DNA from 4 places in the Micromonospora zamorensis genome. Region 1 is predicted to be linked to each of the others. Evidence: riboswitches for the same ligand, from Rfam matches in the RefSeq annotation. Region 1 holds a riboswitch; each other region holds the start of a gene.

Evidence for each region. A riboswitch is a leader RNA that binds a small molecule or an ion and turns the genes downstream of it on or off. The one in region 1 is predicted to bind cobalamin.
Region 2: it holds a riboswitch for cobalamin, as region 1 does, so the genes downstream of both, GA0070619_RS29850 (ABC transporter substrate-binding protein) here and GA0070619_RS16210 (acyl-CoA thioesterase) in region 1, are expected to answer to the same signal.
Region 3: it holds a riboswitch for cobalamin, as region 1 does, so the genes downstream of both, GA0070619_RS10045 (ribonucleoside-diphosphate reductase subunit alpha) here and GA0070619_RS16210 (acyl-CoA thioesterase) in region 1, are expected to answer to the same signal.
Region 4: it holds a riboswitch for cobalamin, as region 1 does, so the genes downstream of both, GA0070619_RS10015 (CbtB domain-containing protein) here and GA0070619_RS16210 (acyl-CoA thioesterase) in region 1, are expected to answer to the same signal.

The regions. Positions count from the first base shown of each region.
Region 1 covers NZ_LT607755.1:3,687,404-3,691,465, reverse strand. The annotation lists gene GA0070619_RS16220 (copper chaperone PCu(A)C) at 1-360, opposite strand, end outside; gene GA0070619_RS16215 (copper resistance CopC family protein) at 426-2,324, opposite strand; cobalamin riboswitch at 2,456-2,670, shown strand; gene GA0070619_RS16210 (acyl-CoA thioesterase) at 2,866-3,309, shown strand; gene GA0070619_RS16205 (DEAD/DEAH box helicase family protein) at 3,613-4,062, opposite strand, start outside.
Region 2 covers NZ_LT607755.1:6,630,774-6,634,835, forward strand. The annotation lists gene GA0070619_RS29845 (M14 family metallopeptidase) at 1-1,240, shown strand, start outside; cobalamin riboswitch at 1,397-1,519, shown strand; gene GA0070619_RS29850 (ABC transporter substrate-binding protein) at 1,604-2,533, shown strand; gene GA0070619_RS29855 (FecCD family ABC transporter permease) at 2,610-3,671, shown strand; gene GA0070619_RS29860 (ABC transporter ATP-binding protein) at 3,776-4,062, shown strand, end outside.
Region 3 covers NZ_LT607755.1:2,379,978-2,384,039, reverse strand. The annotation lists gene GA0070619_RS10045 (ribonucleoside-diphosphate reductase subunit alpha) at 1-2,071, opposite strand, end outside; cobalamin riboswitch at 2,264-2,480, opposite strand; gene GA0070619_RS10040 (enolase C-terminal domain-like protein) at 2,851-4,062, shown strand, end outside.
Region 4 covers NZ_LT607755.1:2,373,326-2,377,387, reverse strand. The annotation lists gene GA0070619_RS10025 (ABC transporter substrate-binding protein) at 1-220, opposite strand, end outside; gene GA0070619_RS10020 (ABC transporter permease) at 261-1,268, opposite strand; cobalamin riboswitch at 1,923-2,069, shown strand; gene GA0070619_RS10015 (CbtB domain-containing protein) at 2,105-2,308, shown strand; gene GA0070619_RS10010 (CbtA family protein) at 2,299-3,069, shown strand; gene GA0070619_RS10005 (histidine phosphatase family protein) at 3,066-3,671, shown strand; gene GA0070619_RS10000 (GH92 family glycosyl hydrolase) at 3,817-4,062, opposite strand, start outside.

The DNA.
Region 1 (4,062 bases):
GGCCTTGATCACGATGCCGCCCTGCTTCTGCCGCATGACCATCCTGCCGTCCTTCATGGCCATCTCGTGCAGCTCCATCGACGACACCGAGGTCGTGGCACTGGTCAGCGTGACATCGCTGTCGCCGTCGTTGACCAGGGTCCCGAAGGCCGCCGTCATCCCCTTGTCGGCCGCCTTGACCCACGGGTCACGAATGCCGATCACACCGGCGTCCGGGTTGGCCGAGGCCGACACGGACGGGCTCGGCTGCGCCGCCGACGGAGAGTCGGACGAGCCACAACCGGCGGCGCCCACCGCCAGGATGGCGGCGGTGAGGACGGTGGCCGAGCGGCGTGAACCGAGCGGGCTGGTGGTGCGCATGTGTTCTTCCTCCGATGATTGCTGCTGGCTGGATGGTCGGCCGCAGCAGGGAGAAAGTTCCGGTCTCAGGGCACGTTGATCGTGAACTCGGCGGTGTGCACCTTGCCGGCGACCTGGAAGTCGAAGAACGCCCGGTACCGGCCCGAACTCGGCGCGGTCAGCCAGAACTTGACCGACCCGTCGACCAGCTCCGGCTCGGGGTGGACATGCACGTACCCGAGGTCGCCCTCGCGGACGACGACCAGGTGCCCGTACGCGCCCAGGTACGGCTCCAACTGCACCGGCGTGGTCGGAGCGCCGCTGACCTGGAAGTGGATCGGTGCCGTCACCCCCACCGTCGGGGTGCCGTTCATCGACACCGCGTACGGCCCGGCCGTCGTCTCGGCCTGCGCCGGCGGCAGCGCGGTCGGGGTGTGCGCGCCGGGCACGGTGTGGTCGACACCCAGCACGAGAGGGACCTGCGTGCCGTTGGTCGCGGTGACGGAGAAGTCCGCGTAGACGCGGTAGCCGCCGGGCCGGGCCAGCGTCACAGGGACGCTCCAGGTGCCGTCCGGCGCCATCGTCGGGTGCAGGTGCTGGTAGCCGGACAGGTCGCGGCCCACCACGATCAGGTGCAACGGCTTGTCGTGGACGACAGCGAAACGCGTCGCCGGCTGCCGGTCGGTCCCGACGATGCGGAAACGGTAGTCCGCGCGTACACCAGGTGGTTGGGACCGCTCCAGCGGTTGCAGGGTGTACCCACCGGCGCTGACCGTCGTCCCGGTCGCCAGCGTCTCGCCCGTCGCGCCGTCACCGCGATGCGTGTGCGGCCCGGTGCCCGCAGGGTGTTGGTGCCCGTCGGTCGCGGACTCCGCCTGCCCTGCGGCGGGCGGACGGGCGGTGCCGCCCGCCGGGCTCTCGTCGCCGGTCCCGATGCGAGCCAACCCGAACCCGGCCAGCAGGGCGATCACCAGCCCACCAACCAGCAGCGCCAGGTGGGTGTTGCTCAGCCGGGACCCAGGTGTCACGGCGGCGAGGTCCGTGTCGGGCCGTGGGCCCGGGTCGACCGTCGCCGCGCCGACCGTGCCACCGTTGGCCCTGCCCCCGCCGACCTTGCGGCCGCTGGGCTTGGCACCGACGGTCCGGCCGGCGCCGGTCCTGGTCGTCGAACGGGCGCCGCCGCCGCGTCGGCCGGAGTTCGCCGACGAGGTACGGCCCCGGCCGGTGGGTCTGCCGGTGGAAGCCGATCGGCGACGCCAGACGACGAATCCTGCCACCGCCCCGGCCGCCGCGACCGCCACCACCCAGCCGATCCAGGCCAGTGCCCCCGAGTCGCTCTCCTCGGTCGACCCGGTCGGCGGGGCCGCCGCAGCCGCGGACGGCGGGGCCACGGACTCGACTGCGGTGGTCGGCACCGCCGATCCCTGCCCGGATGATCCGTGCTGCTCGGTGGCGGCCACCAGCGCCGGGTCCGGCTGGGTCGACGGCGCACTCCACCCCTGCGGCGCTGCCGTCACCCGCCCGTTGTAGCGGAAGGTCAACGTGCCCCGCACGGTGTCGCCGTCCGAGGCCACCGACAGGTAGCTCACCGAGTACTGGCCCTTGGCCGGCAGGTGGGAGACGGGCACCACCGCGGGGAACCCCGTCGTGTACTCCCGTGGCTCGAACTGCCCGTTGACCAGGAAGTATTCCCGCACCGGCTTGTCCAGCGGCTTCGGCTCCCCGTACGACCAGCCGTTGTCGACCCGGACGCCGCCCGGGGCGGTGATCGTGAAGAACGCGTTGGCGGCGGCCTTCTCGGTGAAGTAGAGCTGTACCGACGTCAACGGCTCGTTCACCGTGGCGCCGCTCTCCGGAGTGGACATGGCGAGAGTCCCGTGAGCTGCGGCGGGTTGGGCGGACGCGAGGAGGGCGACCGCCGAGGCGAGGAGGAACGCGAGGAGGCCCGAGACCACCCGCCCGCAAGTCTGAGGGAGACGACGCATTTGAATATCCTCACCGCCTTGAGACTTTTTTCAAGAGGTGGCGATCTTTTTCCTCAGATGGCAAAAGTTGATGACGAGGACGCCGCGCGGCCGCGGTACGACGCGCCAGGCGGGCGGATTCCCTGGCCAGCTATGCTGCCGGCGGCGCTGGTTCGCCCCGTCGTGACCGACTGGGCGTCGTAAGAGGGAACCCGGTGGAAATCCGGGGCTGCCCCGCAGCGGTGAGTGGGAACGACCGCCGTCATCAGCACTGGGCCAGCAGGCCTGGGAAGCGACGGCCAGTAGGGGACCGGCGCGACCGGTCAGGCCCGCGAGTCCGAAGACCTGCCGGCGCCGCGTACACAACCGTGTGCGCTGCCGTCGGCCTCGTGGGTGGGCTGAGCGGGTGACGGGCCGTGCGTGTGGCGCGGGCGCGTCCTCGTCAGCGTGTGCCCGCGACCCGGCGGTGTGGTTTCCCGAGGGACGGACTACCGCTGTGCACGACACCACCACGATCGCCGGCCGAGCGCCGTCGGCGTCGCACCTGACCCTGTCGCAGATCATGGACCAGCACCACACCAACCTGATGGGTACGGTGCACGGCGGCCGGATCCTCAACCTCATCGACTCCGTCGCCGGTGTGGTCGCCGCACGGCACTCCGACGGGCCGGCGGTGACCGCCGCCATCGACGAGACGGCGTTCCTGCGCGCGGTGCGGGTCGGCGACGTCGTGCACGTCGACGCCCGGATCACCTGGGCCGGCCGCAGCTCGATGGAGGTGGCCGTCAAGGTGACCGCCGACCGGTGGGACCGGGCGGTGCCGCCCACCGACGTGGCCACCGCCCACCTGGTCATGGTCGCCATCGACGACGACGGTCAGCCTCGTACGGTGCCGCCGCTGCTGCCGGAGACCGACGGGGACCGGCGACGGTACCGGGAGGCGGAGATCCGCCGGGAGCACCGCCTGGCGCTACGGCGCGCGCTGCTCGACGGCGCCGAGGGCTGAGAAGCGCTCGGTCCGCCCGTTGCGGCGCTGACCGGTCCGAGTAGCCCTGCGCGTGAGCGTCGTTAGGTCACTGCAGCTCAGGAAGGAGGCCGCATAAGTTCGCCGATCGAAGGCCCACGGGCTTGACCGTACCCGGAGGCTTTGCGTCGAGATCAGCTCACACCAAAGCGGCCGGCGTGTCCGATGCAGCGGTCAACATCAGCCAGCACCGATACCCCTACGGCGTTGACCTGAACGCTCCGTGCCTGTCTGCTGGCTGGCGCAATTATCCAGAGTGCCAATCAGCGCGATTCCAAGCCGAGGTTAGGCACCTGAGCTTTCCCCGGTAGCTCGGAGGACGATCTGCGCGGCGGCCTGGGCGGGAGACAGGTGCGTGGTGTCGATGACCTCGGCCTCGGCATGCAGCCACGTGCGGGCCGCGTCGGCGTAGGGCTCGAGGTACTTGAGACGGAACGCAGACGGAACGCGGTGTTCTCCCTCGATACGTCCGCGGAGGGTGTCTTCGTCAGCGTGAAGGACGAAGTGCCTTACCGGGATGGCATGTTGGGCGAGGCCCGTACTGATTTCGCGCCAGTACTGCTCGACCAGGACAGTCATGGGTATCACCAACGTGCCGCCGGTGTAGTCGAGCACGCGGCGGGCGGTCTCGACGACGAGTTGCCGCCACGGCGGCCAGTGCTGGAAGTTGTCAGTCTCGGGTAGTCCCGGCGTGATGGTCATGAGCATCTCGCCGACCTTTTCGGCGTCGAATAC
Region 2 (4,062 bases), 2.9 Mb from region 1:
CGTCAACGGCCGGGAGATCTGGATCGTGCCGACGGTCAACCCGGACGGCAGCGAGTACGACATCGCCACCGGGTCGTACCGGTCCTGGCGCAAGAACCGGCAGCCCAACAGTGGTTCGTCCAACGTCGGCACCGACCTGAACCGCAACTGGTCCTACAACTGGGGTTGCTGCGGCGGCTCGTCCGGCACCACCTCGTCGGAGACCTACCGGGGGCCGTCGGCGTTCTCCGCACCCGAGACGCAGGCGCTGCGCAACTTCGTCAACGGTCGGGTGGTCGGTGGCGTGCAGCAGATCAAGGCCAACATCGACTTCCACACGTACTCGCAGCTGGTGCTCTGGCCCTACGGCTACACGACGGCGAACACCGCGACGGGCATGAACGCGGACCAGTACAACACCTTCGCCACCATCGGCCAGCAGATGGCGGCCACCAACAACTACACCCCGGAACAGTCCAGCGACCTCTACATCACCGACGGGGACAGCCTCGACTGGATGTGGGCCACCCACAACATCTGGGCGTACACCTTCGAGATGTACCCGGGCTCGTCCGGCGGTGGCGGCTTCTACCCGCCCGATGAGGTCATCCCAGCGCAGACCTCGCGCAACCGGGAGGCGGTGCTGCTGCTGAGCGAGTACGCCGACTGCCCGTACCGGGCCATCGGCAAGCAGGCGCAGTACTGCGGCAGCGGCGGTGGCGGCACCACGGTCTGGTCGGACACCTTCGAGACCGCCACCGGCTGGACCATCAACCCGTCCGGCACCGACACCGCCACCCTCGGCGCGTTCGAGCGGGGCGCCGCCCAGGCGACCACGTCCTCCGGCGCCAAGCAGCTCACCCCGTACGCCGGATCCAACGACCTGGTCACCGGCCGGCTCGCCGGTTCGGCGGCCGGTGACTACGACGTCGACGGCGGCGTGACCAGTGCCAGGTCCCCGGCGGTGACCCTGCCGTCGTCCGGCACGCTGAGCCTCTCGCTGGCCTGGTACCTGGCGCACGGCTCGAACGCCTCGTCGGCGGACTACCTGCGGGTGAGCGTGGTGCACAACGGCGGCACCACCGCGCTGCTCACCCAGGCTGGCGCGGCGACCAACCGCAACGGGAGCTGGGCGGTGGCCAACCTCAACCTCACCCCGTACGCCGGGCAGTCGGTCCGCATCCTCGTTGAGGCGGCGGACGCCTCCGGCGCCAGCCTGGTAGAGGCGGCTGTGGACAACGTCACCATCACGTCCTCCTGATCGGGTGGGGCCCCGCTCCGCCCCGCGGGGCCCCACCACCCGTTTCCGAACACCACCAACTCGGACATACGCCCTCCGACGGTCACCGTGTGACGGTTCCGGGGGATCGACTCGCGGCGATCGGCGCGTGATCGATCCGGCACGTCCCGGCGGTGCGCTACCGTCTTACCGACCAGTCCGCAGCGAAGCCGGTGCGAAACCCGGCGCTGTCCCGCAACTGTGATGCCCCACCCGACGGTGGGGACGAGCCAGGTCGCCTGCGGATCGGTCGCGAAACGCGCTCTCGAGGAAGGGCGCCTCGTGGGCGGGCGTACGAAAGTCCTGTCGGCGAAGCACCACACTCCTCGACCGACAGGAGGCCCCATGTTCAGACGTACCCCTCGGCTCTTCGCCGCGACCCTCGCGGTCGCCGCGCTGGCCCTCGCCGCCTGCGCCGAGAAGGCCGACGACAAGCCGACCACCGGCACCGCGGCCGCCGCCTACCCGGTCACGGTCGGCACGCTCACCCTCGACAAGCGCCCCGAGAAGATCGTCGCGCTGTCGCCGACCGCCACCGAGATGCTCTTCGCGATCGGTGCCGGCCCGCAGGTGACCGCCGTCGACGACCAGTCCAACTATCCGGCCGACGCGCCCAAGAGCGACATCTCCGCCTTCCAGCCGAACGCCGAGGCGATCGCCGGCAAGAACCCCGACCTGGTGGTGCTCTCCGACGACCGCAACAAGATCGTCGAGCAGCTCGGCAAGCTGAAGATCCCGGTGTACCAGACCCCGGCGGCCACCACGCTCGACGACACGTACCGGCAGATCACCGAGCTGGGCACGCTGACCGGGCACGCCGACCAGGCCACCGACGTCGCCAGCCGGATGAAGGACGACATCGCCAAGCTGGTCAAGGACGTGCCGCAGCGCGCAGAGAAGCTCACCTACTACCACGAGCTGGGCCCCGAGCTGTACAGCGCGACCAGCAAGACCTTCATCGGCACGCTCTACAGCCAGATCGGTCTGACCAACATCGCCGACCCCGCCGACGCGGACGGCAAGAGCGCCGGCTACCCGCAGTTGTCCCAGGAGTTCATCGTCAAGGCCAACCCGGACTTCGTCTTCCTGGCCGACTCCAAGTGCTGCCAGCAGAACGCCGACTCGGTCAAGGCGCGCAGCGGCTGGTCCGGGCTCACCGCGGTGAAGAACAGCCAGGTGATCGCACTGGACGACGACGTCGCCTCCCGCTGGGGGCCGCGGGTCGTGGACCTGCTCCGGGTCATCATCGACGCGGTCGCCAAGGTGCCCGCGTGACCGTCGTCCGTCGGTGACCGGGCCGCTTCCCGCGGCCCGGTCCGCCGGACCGCCGTCCACGCCGCGCCCCGCCGGGCTGCCGTCAAGGGCCCGGCCCGCCGGGCTGCGCAAGCGGTGGCTGGTCGCCGGGGTGTTCGCGGTGCTCGTCGCGCTCGTCGCCGGGGTGTCGCTCGGCCCGGTCAGCCTGCCTGCAGGCAGCGTCGCGGCCGAGCTGCTCAACCTGATCCCGGGGGTGCACCTCGACAGCGGTCTCTCCGAGCGGGAGATCGCGATCGTCACCGAGCTGCGGTTGCCCCGGGTGGTGCTGGGCCTGCTGGTCGGCGGGCTGCTCGCCCTCGCCGGCGGCTGCTACCAGGGCGTCTTCCGCAACCCGCTCGCCGACCCGTACCTCCTGGGCGTGGCCGCCGGCGCCGGCCTCGCGGTCACCGCGGCGATCGCCCTCGGCGGCGCCGGCCGGCAGGGCGCGATCTCCGGGCTGCCGATGACCATCCCGTTGGCAGCCTTCGCCGGTTCACTGCTCGCCGTCACGATGACCTACGTGCTCGGCGCGGCCGGCGGGCGCGGCGGCTCGCCGGCGATGCTGATCCTGGCCGGAGTGGCGGTCTCCGCGTTCCTCTCCGCCGGGCAGACCTACCTGCTGCAACGACACTCCGACAGCATCCAACCGGTCTACTCCTGGCTGCTCGGCCGGCTGGCCACCGCCGGCTGGCACGACGTGCTGCTGGTGCTGCCGTACGCCGCTCTGACCACTGTGGTGGTGCTGCTGCACCGCCGTGAGCTGGACGTCCTCGCGGTCGGTGACGACGAGGCGAGAAGTCTGGGCCTGCACCCGCAGCGCACCCGCTACCTGTTGATCGCCGCAGCCTCCCTGGGCACCGCTGCGGCGGTCTCCGCGACCGGCCTGATCGGCTTCGTCGGCATCATCGTGCCGCACACCGTCCGGCTGCTCGCCGGGTCGAGCTACCGGGCGATCCTGCCGCTGTCACTGCTGTTCGGCGGTGCGTTCCTGGCACTGACCGACGTGGTGGCCCGCACCGTCGCCGCTCCGTCCGAGGTGCCGATCGGGGTGGTGACCGCCCTGCTGGGCGGCCCGTTCTTCGTGATCGTGCTGCGGACCGCCCGACGGGTGCTCACGTGAGCCGCGAGCCCGCCGCCGGCCCGCCCGGCGGTCGTCCGCCTGGCGGCCTTCCGTCCGGCGGTCCTTCGTCCGGGGGTCTTTCGTCCGGGGGTGGTGACGGCGGTGTGCCGGCCGTCGAGGTGCGCGGGCTGCACGTCGACCTCGGCGGCACACCGATCCTGACCGGCGTCGACCTCACCGTCGCCGTCGGCGAGTGGGTCACCGTGATCGGCCCGAACGGCGCCGGCAAGTCCACCCTGTTGCGCGCCGTCGGCGGCCTGCTGCCCGCGCCGGGGGCGATCACCCTGTTCGGTACGGCGAGCACCGCGCTGCGCCGCCGGGACCGCGCCCGGGTGGTGGCCACCGTGGCACAGTCGCCGGTGGTGCCGCCCGGCATGTCGGTGCTGGACTA
Region 3 (4,062 bases), 1.3 Mb from region 1:
CCGCCGCCAGGTCGATCAAAGCGCGCTGCGGCAGCTCCCACGCGGTGCGGAACAACTCCCGTACGCCGGCCGGCAGCTCGGCGATGTCCTGCACCGACCCCTCGGCCCGCTTGATCGCCGACCGGATCCGCTCGGTCCACAGACCGCGGGCCTTCAGCTCGCGCACCAGAGCGGTGTTGACCTGGAGGAACTCCCCCGACAGGGTCTCGCGCTTGAACAGGTTCGACACCTGCGGCTCGATGCACTCGTAGCACCCGGCGATCGAGGCGATGGTCGCGGTCGGCGCGACCGCCACCAGCAGCGAGTTGCGCAGCCCGTACGCCTCGACCCGCTCGCGCAGCGCGTCCCAGCGCGCGGTCTGCGTACCCTCGACGCCCCACAGGTCGGGCTGCAACTGACCCCGCGCGGCCCGGGTCTGCGCGAAGGTCGGATGCGCGCCGAAGCGACGCGCCAGGTCGGCCGAGGTCTCCAGCGCGGTCAGGTACAGCTCCTCGCTGACCCGGGTGGACAGCTCCCGCGCGGCCGGCGAGTCGAACGGCAGCCGCAGCGCGAAGAACACGTCCTGAAGGCCCATCAGCCCGAGCCCGACCGGCCGCCAGCGGGGGTTGCTCGCCGCCGCCTGCGAGGTCGGGTAGTAGTTGATGTCGATGACCCGGTCCAGGAACGTCACAGCGGTACGGACCGTGGCGCGCAGCCGCTCCCAGTCGATGCCACCGTCGGTGAGGTGGGCGGCGAGGTTCACCGAACCGAGGTTGCACACGGCCGTCTCAGCGTCGCTGGACACCTCGACGATCTCGGTGCAGAGGTTGGACAGGTGCACCACATTGCCCGGCTCGGCGGTCTGGTTGCACAACCGGTTGGCGGCGTCCTTGAAGGTCATCCACCCGTTGCCGGTCTGGGCCAGGGTCCGCATCATCTTCCCGTACAGCTCCCTGGCCGGGACCTGCCGCACGTAGCGGCCCTGCGCCTCGGCCTCGCGGTACGCGGCGTCGAACCGCTCACCCCACAGGTCGGGCAGCTCGGGCACCTCGTGCGGGTCGAACAGCGACCACATCTCGTCGGCCTCGACCCGGCGCATGAACTCGTCGGGGACCCAGTTGGCGAGGTTCAGGTTGTGGGTGCGTCGGGCGTCCTCGCCGGTGTTGTCGCGCAGTTGCAGGAACTCCTCGACGTCCGGGTGCCACGGCTCCAGGTAGACGCAGGCCGCGCCCTTGCGCCGGCCACCCTGGTTGACCGCGGCGACGCTCGCGTCCAGCGTGCGCAGCCACGGCACGATCCCGTTGGACTGCCCGTTGGTGCCGCGGATCAGCGCGCCCCGGGACCGGACCCGGGAGTACGCGATGCCGATGCCCCCGGCGAACTTGGACAGGTTGGCGACCTGGGCGTACCGCTGGTAGATCGAGTCCAACTCGTCGAGCGGGGAGTCGACCAGATAGCAGGAGGACATCTGGGTGTGCCGGGTGCCGGAGTTGAACAGCGTCGGCGAGCTGGGCAGGTAGGCCAGGCTGGACATCAGCCGGTAGAAACCGGTCGCCTCGTCGGGCGTGGTGGACAGACCACAGGCCACCCGCAGCAGCCAGTACTGCGGGGTCTCCAGCACCAGCCTGCTGGTGGGGTGGCGCAGCAGGTACCGGTCGGCCACCGTACGCAGGCCGAAGTACTCGAATCGCCGGTCACCGTCCGGATCGACGGTGGCGTCGAGCATCGTGGCGTGTGCGGCGACGAACGCGGCGGTGTCGTCTCCGATCAGGCCCTCGGCGTGGCCGACCCGGATCGCCGCGCTGAACGAGGTGATGCCCTGCCGACGCACCTCCTTGTCGACGTAACCGGCCAGCAGCCGGGCGGCGAGGCGCGAGTACTGCGGCTCCTCGCCGATCATCTCGGCCGCGGTCTGAATGGACAGCCGGTCCAGCTCGGCCGTCGTCGCGCCGTCGTACAGGCCGCTGATGGTGCGGGTGGCGACGCGCATCGGGTCGACGTCGGTCAGGTCGTCGGCCCACCGCTCGACCGCCCGGACGATCTTGTTCACGTCCACGGGTTCGGTGGCGCCGTTGCGCTTGCGGACCTGCATCGGCGTCCGCCGCACTGTCGCGTCGCCGCTGACGGGGACTACCTCGGTGACTGTCACCACTCGCTCCTCGGAGTTCGAGACCTGGTGGCCCGGACGCGAGGAGACAGACACCGACGGACGCCACGCCGGCACGGCGTGGGTCAGGTGGCGTCAGCCGTCCCACGCGGCCTCGGACCGCCGCCCACCCGGGTGCGGGTACGCGGCGCGCTGGCAGGTCTTCGGACTCGTGGGCACAACCGGGCTGGCCGGTCTCCTACTGGCCGTCGCTTCCCAGGCCGCTTCGTGGCCCAGTGCTGATGACGGCGGTCGTTCCCACTCACCGCTGCGGGACAGTCCCGGATTTCCACCGGGTTCCCTCTTGCCTCGACCGCACCGGATGAGCGGTCGAACCAGCTGCGCTCGACACCATATATAGGGATGCAGGCGTTGTCACACCCCACATGTCGGTCTCGGCGTGTCGCGGCCGAGCCGGTGACGGTGATCACCAGCCGCACCGGCGCGGGTTCGTCCCGGCCGGCCAGGCGCGTCGATGGCAGCAGCAGGCGCAGGCGGTGCGACTGACGGCACGACGCGATCCACGGGCGGCCGACACCGGCAAAGATTTGATGTATCGCGCCAATGGGCACAGTGGATCGGGTTCGAACATTGACCAGGTTCGACGGCCCCGAGACGGTGGATGTCCGCCCTTCAGGGTGGATCAAGGTCGTTGACGCGCCAGAACCGCCCTCCGTATACTCCGGGTGATCATCCGATCTTTTGCCTAGCCGGGCGAGGAGCGCATGCCGCAGATCACCGCCGTCACCGTCGAGGACGTCCGTTTTCCCACCTCACTGACCGCCGACGGGTCCGACGCCATGAACAAGGACGGCGACTACTCGGCGGCGTACGTCATCCTGCACACCGACGGTGTCGACAGCGTGGGCGTGCCGCTCGCGGGTCACGGGCTGACCTTCACCATCGGTCGAGGCAACGACATCGTCGCCGCGGCCGCGGTGCACCAGGCGCAGCTTCTGGTCGGCCTGGACGTGGCGACGATGGCCGCAGACATGGGCGCGGTCTACCGACTCCTCACCTCCGACAGCCAACTGCGGTGGCTCGGGCCGGAGAAGGGCGTCGTCCACCTGTCCCTCGCCGCCGTGTTGAACGCCTCATGGGACCTGGTCGCCCGGCTCGCCGGGAAGCCGCTGTGGCGACTGCTCGTCGACATGTCCCCCGAGCAACTCGTCGACATCGCGGACCTGCGCTACCTGTCCGACGCGCTGACCCGGGACGAGGCACTGGCCATCCTGCGGGCCAAGGAGAGCACCAGGGCCGACCGCCTCGCCGAGCTCGACCGCACCGGCTACCCCGCCTACACCACCTCGGCCGGCTGGCTCGGCTACGGAGACGACAAGCTGCGCCGGCTCTGCCAGGAGGCGGTGGACGCCGGCTACGGGTACGTCAAACTCAAGGTGGGCGCCAACCTCGACGACGACATCCGCCGCTGTGGGATCGCCCGGGAGATCCTCGGCCCGCACCGCAACCTGATGATCGACGCCAACCAGGTCTGGGACGTCGGTCAGGCCATCGAGTGGGTCAAGGCCCTCGCCCAGTTCACACCCCTGTGGATCGAGGAGCCGACCAGTCCCGACGACATCCTGGGCCACGCGGCCATCCGCCGCGCTGTCGCTCCCATCGGCGTGGCCACCGGCGAGCACTGTCACAACCGGGTGATGTTCAAGCAGCTGTTCCAGGCCGGGGCCATCGACTTCTGCCAGCTGGACACCGGTCGGCTGGCCAGCATCAACGAGATCGTCGCCGTGCTGCTCCTCGCCGCGAAGTTCGACGTGCCGGTGTGCCCCCACGCCGGTGGAGTCGGGCTCTGCGAGATGGTCCAACACGTGTCGGTGCTCGACTACGTCGCGATCTCCGGGGATCTCACCGACCGGGTCACCGAGTTCGTCGACCACCTGCACGAGCACTTCACCGACCCGTGCGTCGTCCGGGACACC
Region 4 (4,062 bases), 1.3 Mb from region 1:
CACCCGCCTTCACCGTGTTCCAGTAGTCGGCCCCGACCGCCTTCGGGACCACGGCGAGCTTCAACGGCCCGCTCGCGTCCTTGGTCGCGCCGTCGCCTCCGTCCCGGACCTCGACCCCGCCGCAGGCACTGAGCAGAGCGGTCGCCGCGGCCACGGCCAGAATCGCCTGCGCGCGCAGGAGTGGCCCTCGTGCCCGCCGGCTGGTGGTGGTGTGTGCCATGGTGTGTGTCCTTCCTCGTTCGGACGCTCGAAGTGGCATGTCAACCCCGTGATTCCAGCCGCCGGCGGCGGTACTGGTCGAAGTAGACGGCGGCCCAGATGATCAGGCCGACGATCACCTGCTGGTAGTGGATGCTGATGTCGAGCAGGACGGCGCCGTTGCGGACCAGGGCGATGAGGAACGCGCCGATGATGGTCCCGACGATCCGGCCCTGACCTCCGAAGAGGCTGGCCCCGCCGATGACCGCGGCGGCGATGACGTCGAGCTCCAGCGAGATCCCGTAGTTCGGCTGACCGGAGTTGACCCGGGAGGCGGCGATCATGCCTCCCAGACCGACCAGCACACCCGCCAGCACGTACACGCCGGTCAGGTGCCGACCGACCCGGATGCCCGACCGGCGTGCGGCCTCCAGATTGGAGCCCATCGCGTACGTGTACTGGCCGAAGCGGGTCTGGGAGAGCACGAAGGCGACACCGACTGCGACCAGAACGGTGATCACCACGGCGAACGGAATGCCGACGATCTCCCCGTTGCCGAGCAGTTGGAAGGATCGGGGCAGGCCGTAGACGCCGACCGCCCCGGTGATGATGAAGACGAGCCCTCGTCCGACGGACATCGTTCCCAGCGTCGCGATGAACGGTGGGATCCGAGCCACGGTCACCAGCAGCCCGTTGAGCAGCCCGGCCAGTGCGCCGACGCCGATCGCGACCGCCGTCGCCGCCCAGAGTGGAAAGCCGAGGTCGCGTACGACCATCGCCCCCGCCACGCCGGCGAGCGCGGCGACCGACCCCACGGAGAGGTCGATGCCCTTCGTGATGATGACCATCGTCTGCGCCGTGGCGATGATGGCGATCACCGCGGTCTGCGCCCCGATGTTGAAGAGGTTGTCCGCGGTCAGGAAGTAGGGACTGGCGACGCTCAACACGATGAACAGCACGACGAGCGCGGTGGCGGCGGTCAGCTCGGAGACGGCGTGGGAGATCCGTTCCCGGAACCAGTCGCTGGGCGTGCCGTGCTGCGTGCCGGTGGTTGCCTCGACGGTGCTCATCGTCGGCCCTGACCTCCCCAAGCGTGGCGCCGCACGCGACGGGAGAGCCGTCGGCGAGCGGAGCACCGGTGACCGGCCGAGCCTCCTCGGCAGGGAGAGACGGACTCGAAGCCCGCACCACCCATGGAGATAGGTCGGATGTTTCCCTTGATCAGGCGTTACCATGCCATGCACGTACGTGTGTTGCCAAGGTCTTGCGACCATGTTTTGCCGTCGTTACGCGAGCCTTCGGAGCCCTACGTCCGACCAGAACGGCATGATCTGTTGTCGATGGCCGCCCCGCGAGCCAACGAACCACAATCCGATTGTTATCGATAACATGCTATGCCTTCGACGCCCGCCGCGCTCGCCTCGTTCCGCCTCAGCCGGTGCACGAGGCGGCGAGCAGACACACCTGCCGGTCCGAGCCGACAATCAGCCGGCCCGGGCCGATCGCTGTCGAGCGCGTGCTCGACAGCGGGCCGCGGTTCCACCGTCGTCCAGGCCGCGCCGTCCACCCGGCCATCGGCTCGGAGAGCTTCGCCGTCGCGTCGGGTTCGGCGGCGGCGGACGATGCCCGCCGCCAGCGATCGAGTTTTGATCTGACGAATCGGGCGGCGCTGAGTCCTCGAGCACAGGTGCTTCACCCAACGCGGGGCCGGGTTGACCGCCTGCGGCGGCACCGATACCGTCGACCCACTATCTGCGGCGACGCGAGGGAAGCCGGTGTGATTCCGGCGCGGTCGCGCCACTGTGAGCGGTTCCCCCACCTCAAAATGGGGCCCGCGAGCCAGGACGCTCGGTCGTCCGCAGCCTTGCGATGGGGACGCGTCATCCCCGGGGAGGTTCGTGATCATATGTCCAGCTCCACGTCCAGCCAGCCGTTGGTGAATCCCGCTGGCACCACGCGTCTTTTGTGGACGGTCCTGGCGACCGTCGTCGCGCTCACCCTGCTGGCCTACCTCGTCGCGTTCGACCAGGGTGCGGTGTCGCGCAGCGGGACGTACCTGCACGAGCTCATGCACGACGGCCGGCACCTGCTCGGTGTTCCGTGCCACTGAACGCCACCACCGCTCCCCCGTTCCTCGCCGTCCTCGTCCGCGGCCTGCTCGCCGGCCTGATCGCTGGCCTGCTCGCCGGGACGTTCGCCTACGTCGCCGGCGAACCGCACGTCGAGGCCGCCATCGCTATCGAGGAGGCGGCCTCGCACGCCGAACCCGCCGCTGGCGGGCACCAGCACGACGAGGCAGTGGTCACCCGGAGCGGCCAGCGCGGTGGGCTGTTCCTGGCCACCGGCCTGTTCGGCGCCGCGATGGGCGGTCTGCTGGCTACGGCGTACGTCCTGCTGGCCCGTCGGCGACGGACCGACGACGACGGGCGCTCCGGCCTGCTGCTGGCCGGTGCGGCGCTGCTCGGCGCGGTGATCGTGCCGTTCCTCAAGTACCCGGCGAACCCGCCGGCGGTCGGCGACCCGGCCACCATCAACCAACGCACCGCCACCTACCTGCTGATGGTGGTGCTCGGTCTGGTGGCCGTGTGGGCGGGCTCGCTGGGCTACCGGTCAGTCGGCGCGCAGGCGCCACTGTGGCAACGCGTCGCCGCGGCCGTCGGCGGTTTCCTGCTGGTCACCGTCGCGTCCTACGTGGTGCTTCCGTCGTTCCAGGAGGTCCCCACCGACTTCCCCGCGACGCTGCTGTGGAACTTCCGACTGGCCTCCCTCGGCACCCAGGTGGTGCTCTGGACCGGGATCGGCCTGCTGTTCGCGGCCCTGATGCACCACGATCGACTCCGTCGGGCCGCCGCCGCGCTGCCCAGCACGTGACCGCCACCAGCCTCCGGCTGGTCGCCCACGGTCACACCGCCGCCCTGCGTCGGGCCCGCTTCGGCGGACCCGACGACGGCCTGGACGAGGGCGGTCTGCGCGCCGCCCTCGCCCAGGCCGACGCGGATCCGGACCGGCGTGGGCACCTCGGCATGCACGACACCTGCCTGTGCAGCCCAGCGGCGGCGGCCCGGCAGACCGCCGACGCCTTCGGTCTGCTGCCGACGATCGAGACGGCGTTGGCCGACTGCGACTACGGCAACTGGTCCGGACGGTCGCTTGAGGAGATCGCTGAATCGCAGCCGCAGGCGCTGCACGACTGGCTGTCCGCACCGGAGTCCGCGCCGCACGGCGGTGAGTCCGTCGCGGCCGTACGGGATCGGGTCGGCAGTTGGCTGGACGAGCAGCACCGAGCCGGCGGGCGCGTCATCGCGGTCACCCACCCGCTGGTGATCCGTGTCGCGGTCGTGCACGCCCTCGGGCTGCCGATGGCGACGTACCGACAGCTGGACGTGGAGCCGTTGGCGATCGTCCGGCTCACCAGCCAGGGCACGCGCTGGCAACTCCGACTGGGCGCGCCGCAGGCCCACTCCCCTGCATGATCCACTCGCGTTCGCGGAAGTCGGGGCATCCACGGCGCCTCGATGCCCCGACTTCCGTAAAACCGAGTCGATCAACGTCCGAACGCCGACGGCTCAGACGTTGGGCGGGCCGTGAGTACGACCCGCCCAACCCGTCGACTTCGTTCTAGCCGGTGACGGTGAACGGCCGGGACACCTTCGTCGCCGACTTCTCGCCGCTCAGCGTGACGTTGGTCGCGCCCGCCTTCGCCGCACCCGGAACGCTGACCGTCGCGCCGGAGATGACACCGTCACCGTTCGCGCGAACCGTGCTGACCGCGAGGCCGTTCCCGACGGTGATCGTGACCGCCTCGTTCGGAACGAACCCGGAACCGTCGATGGTGATCGACGTGCCACGCGGACCCGAGGTGGT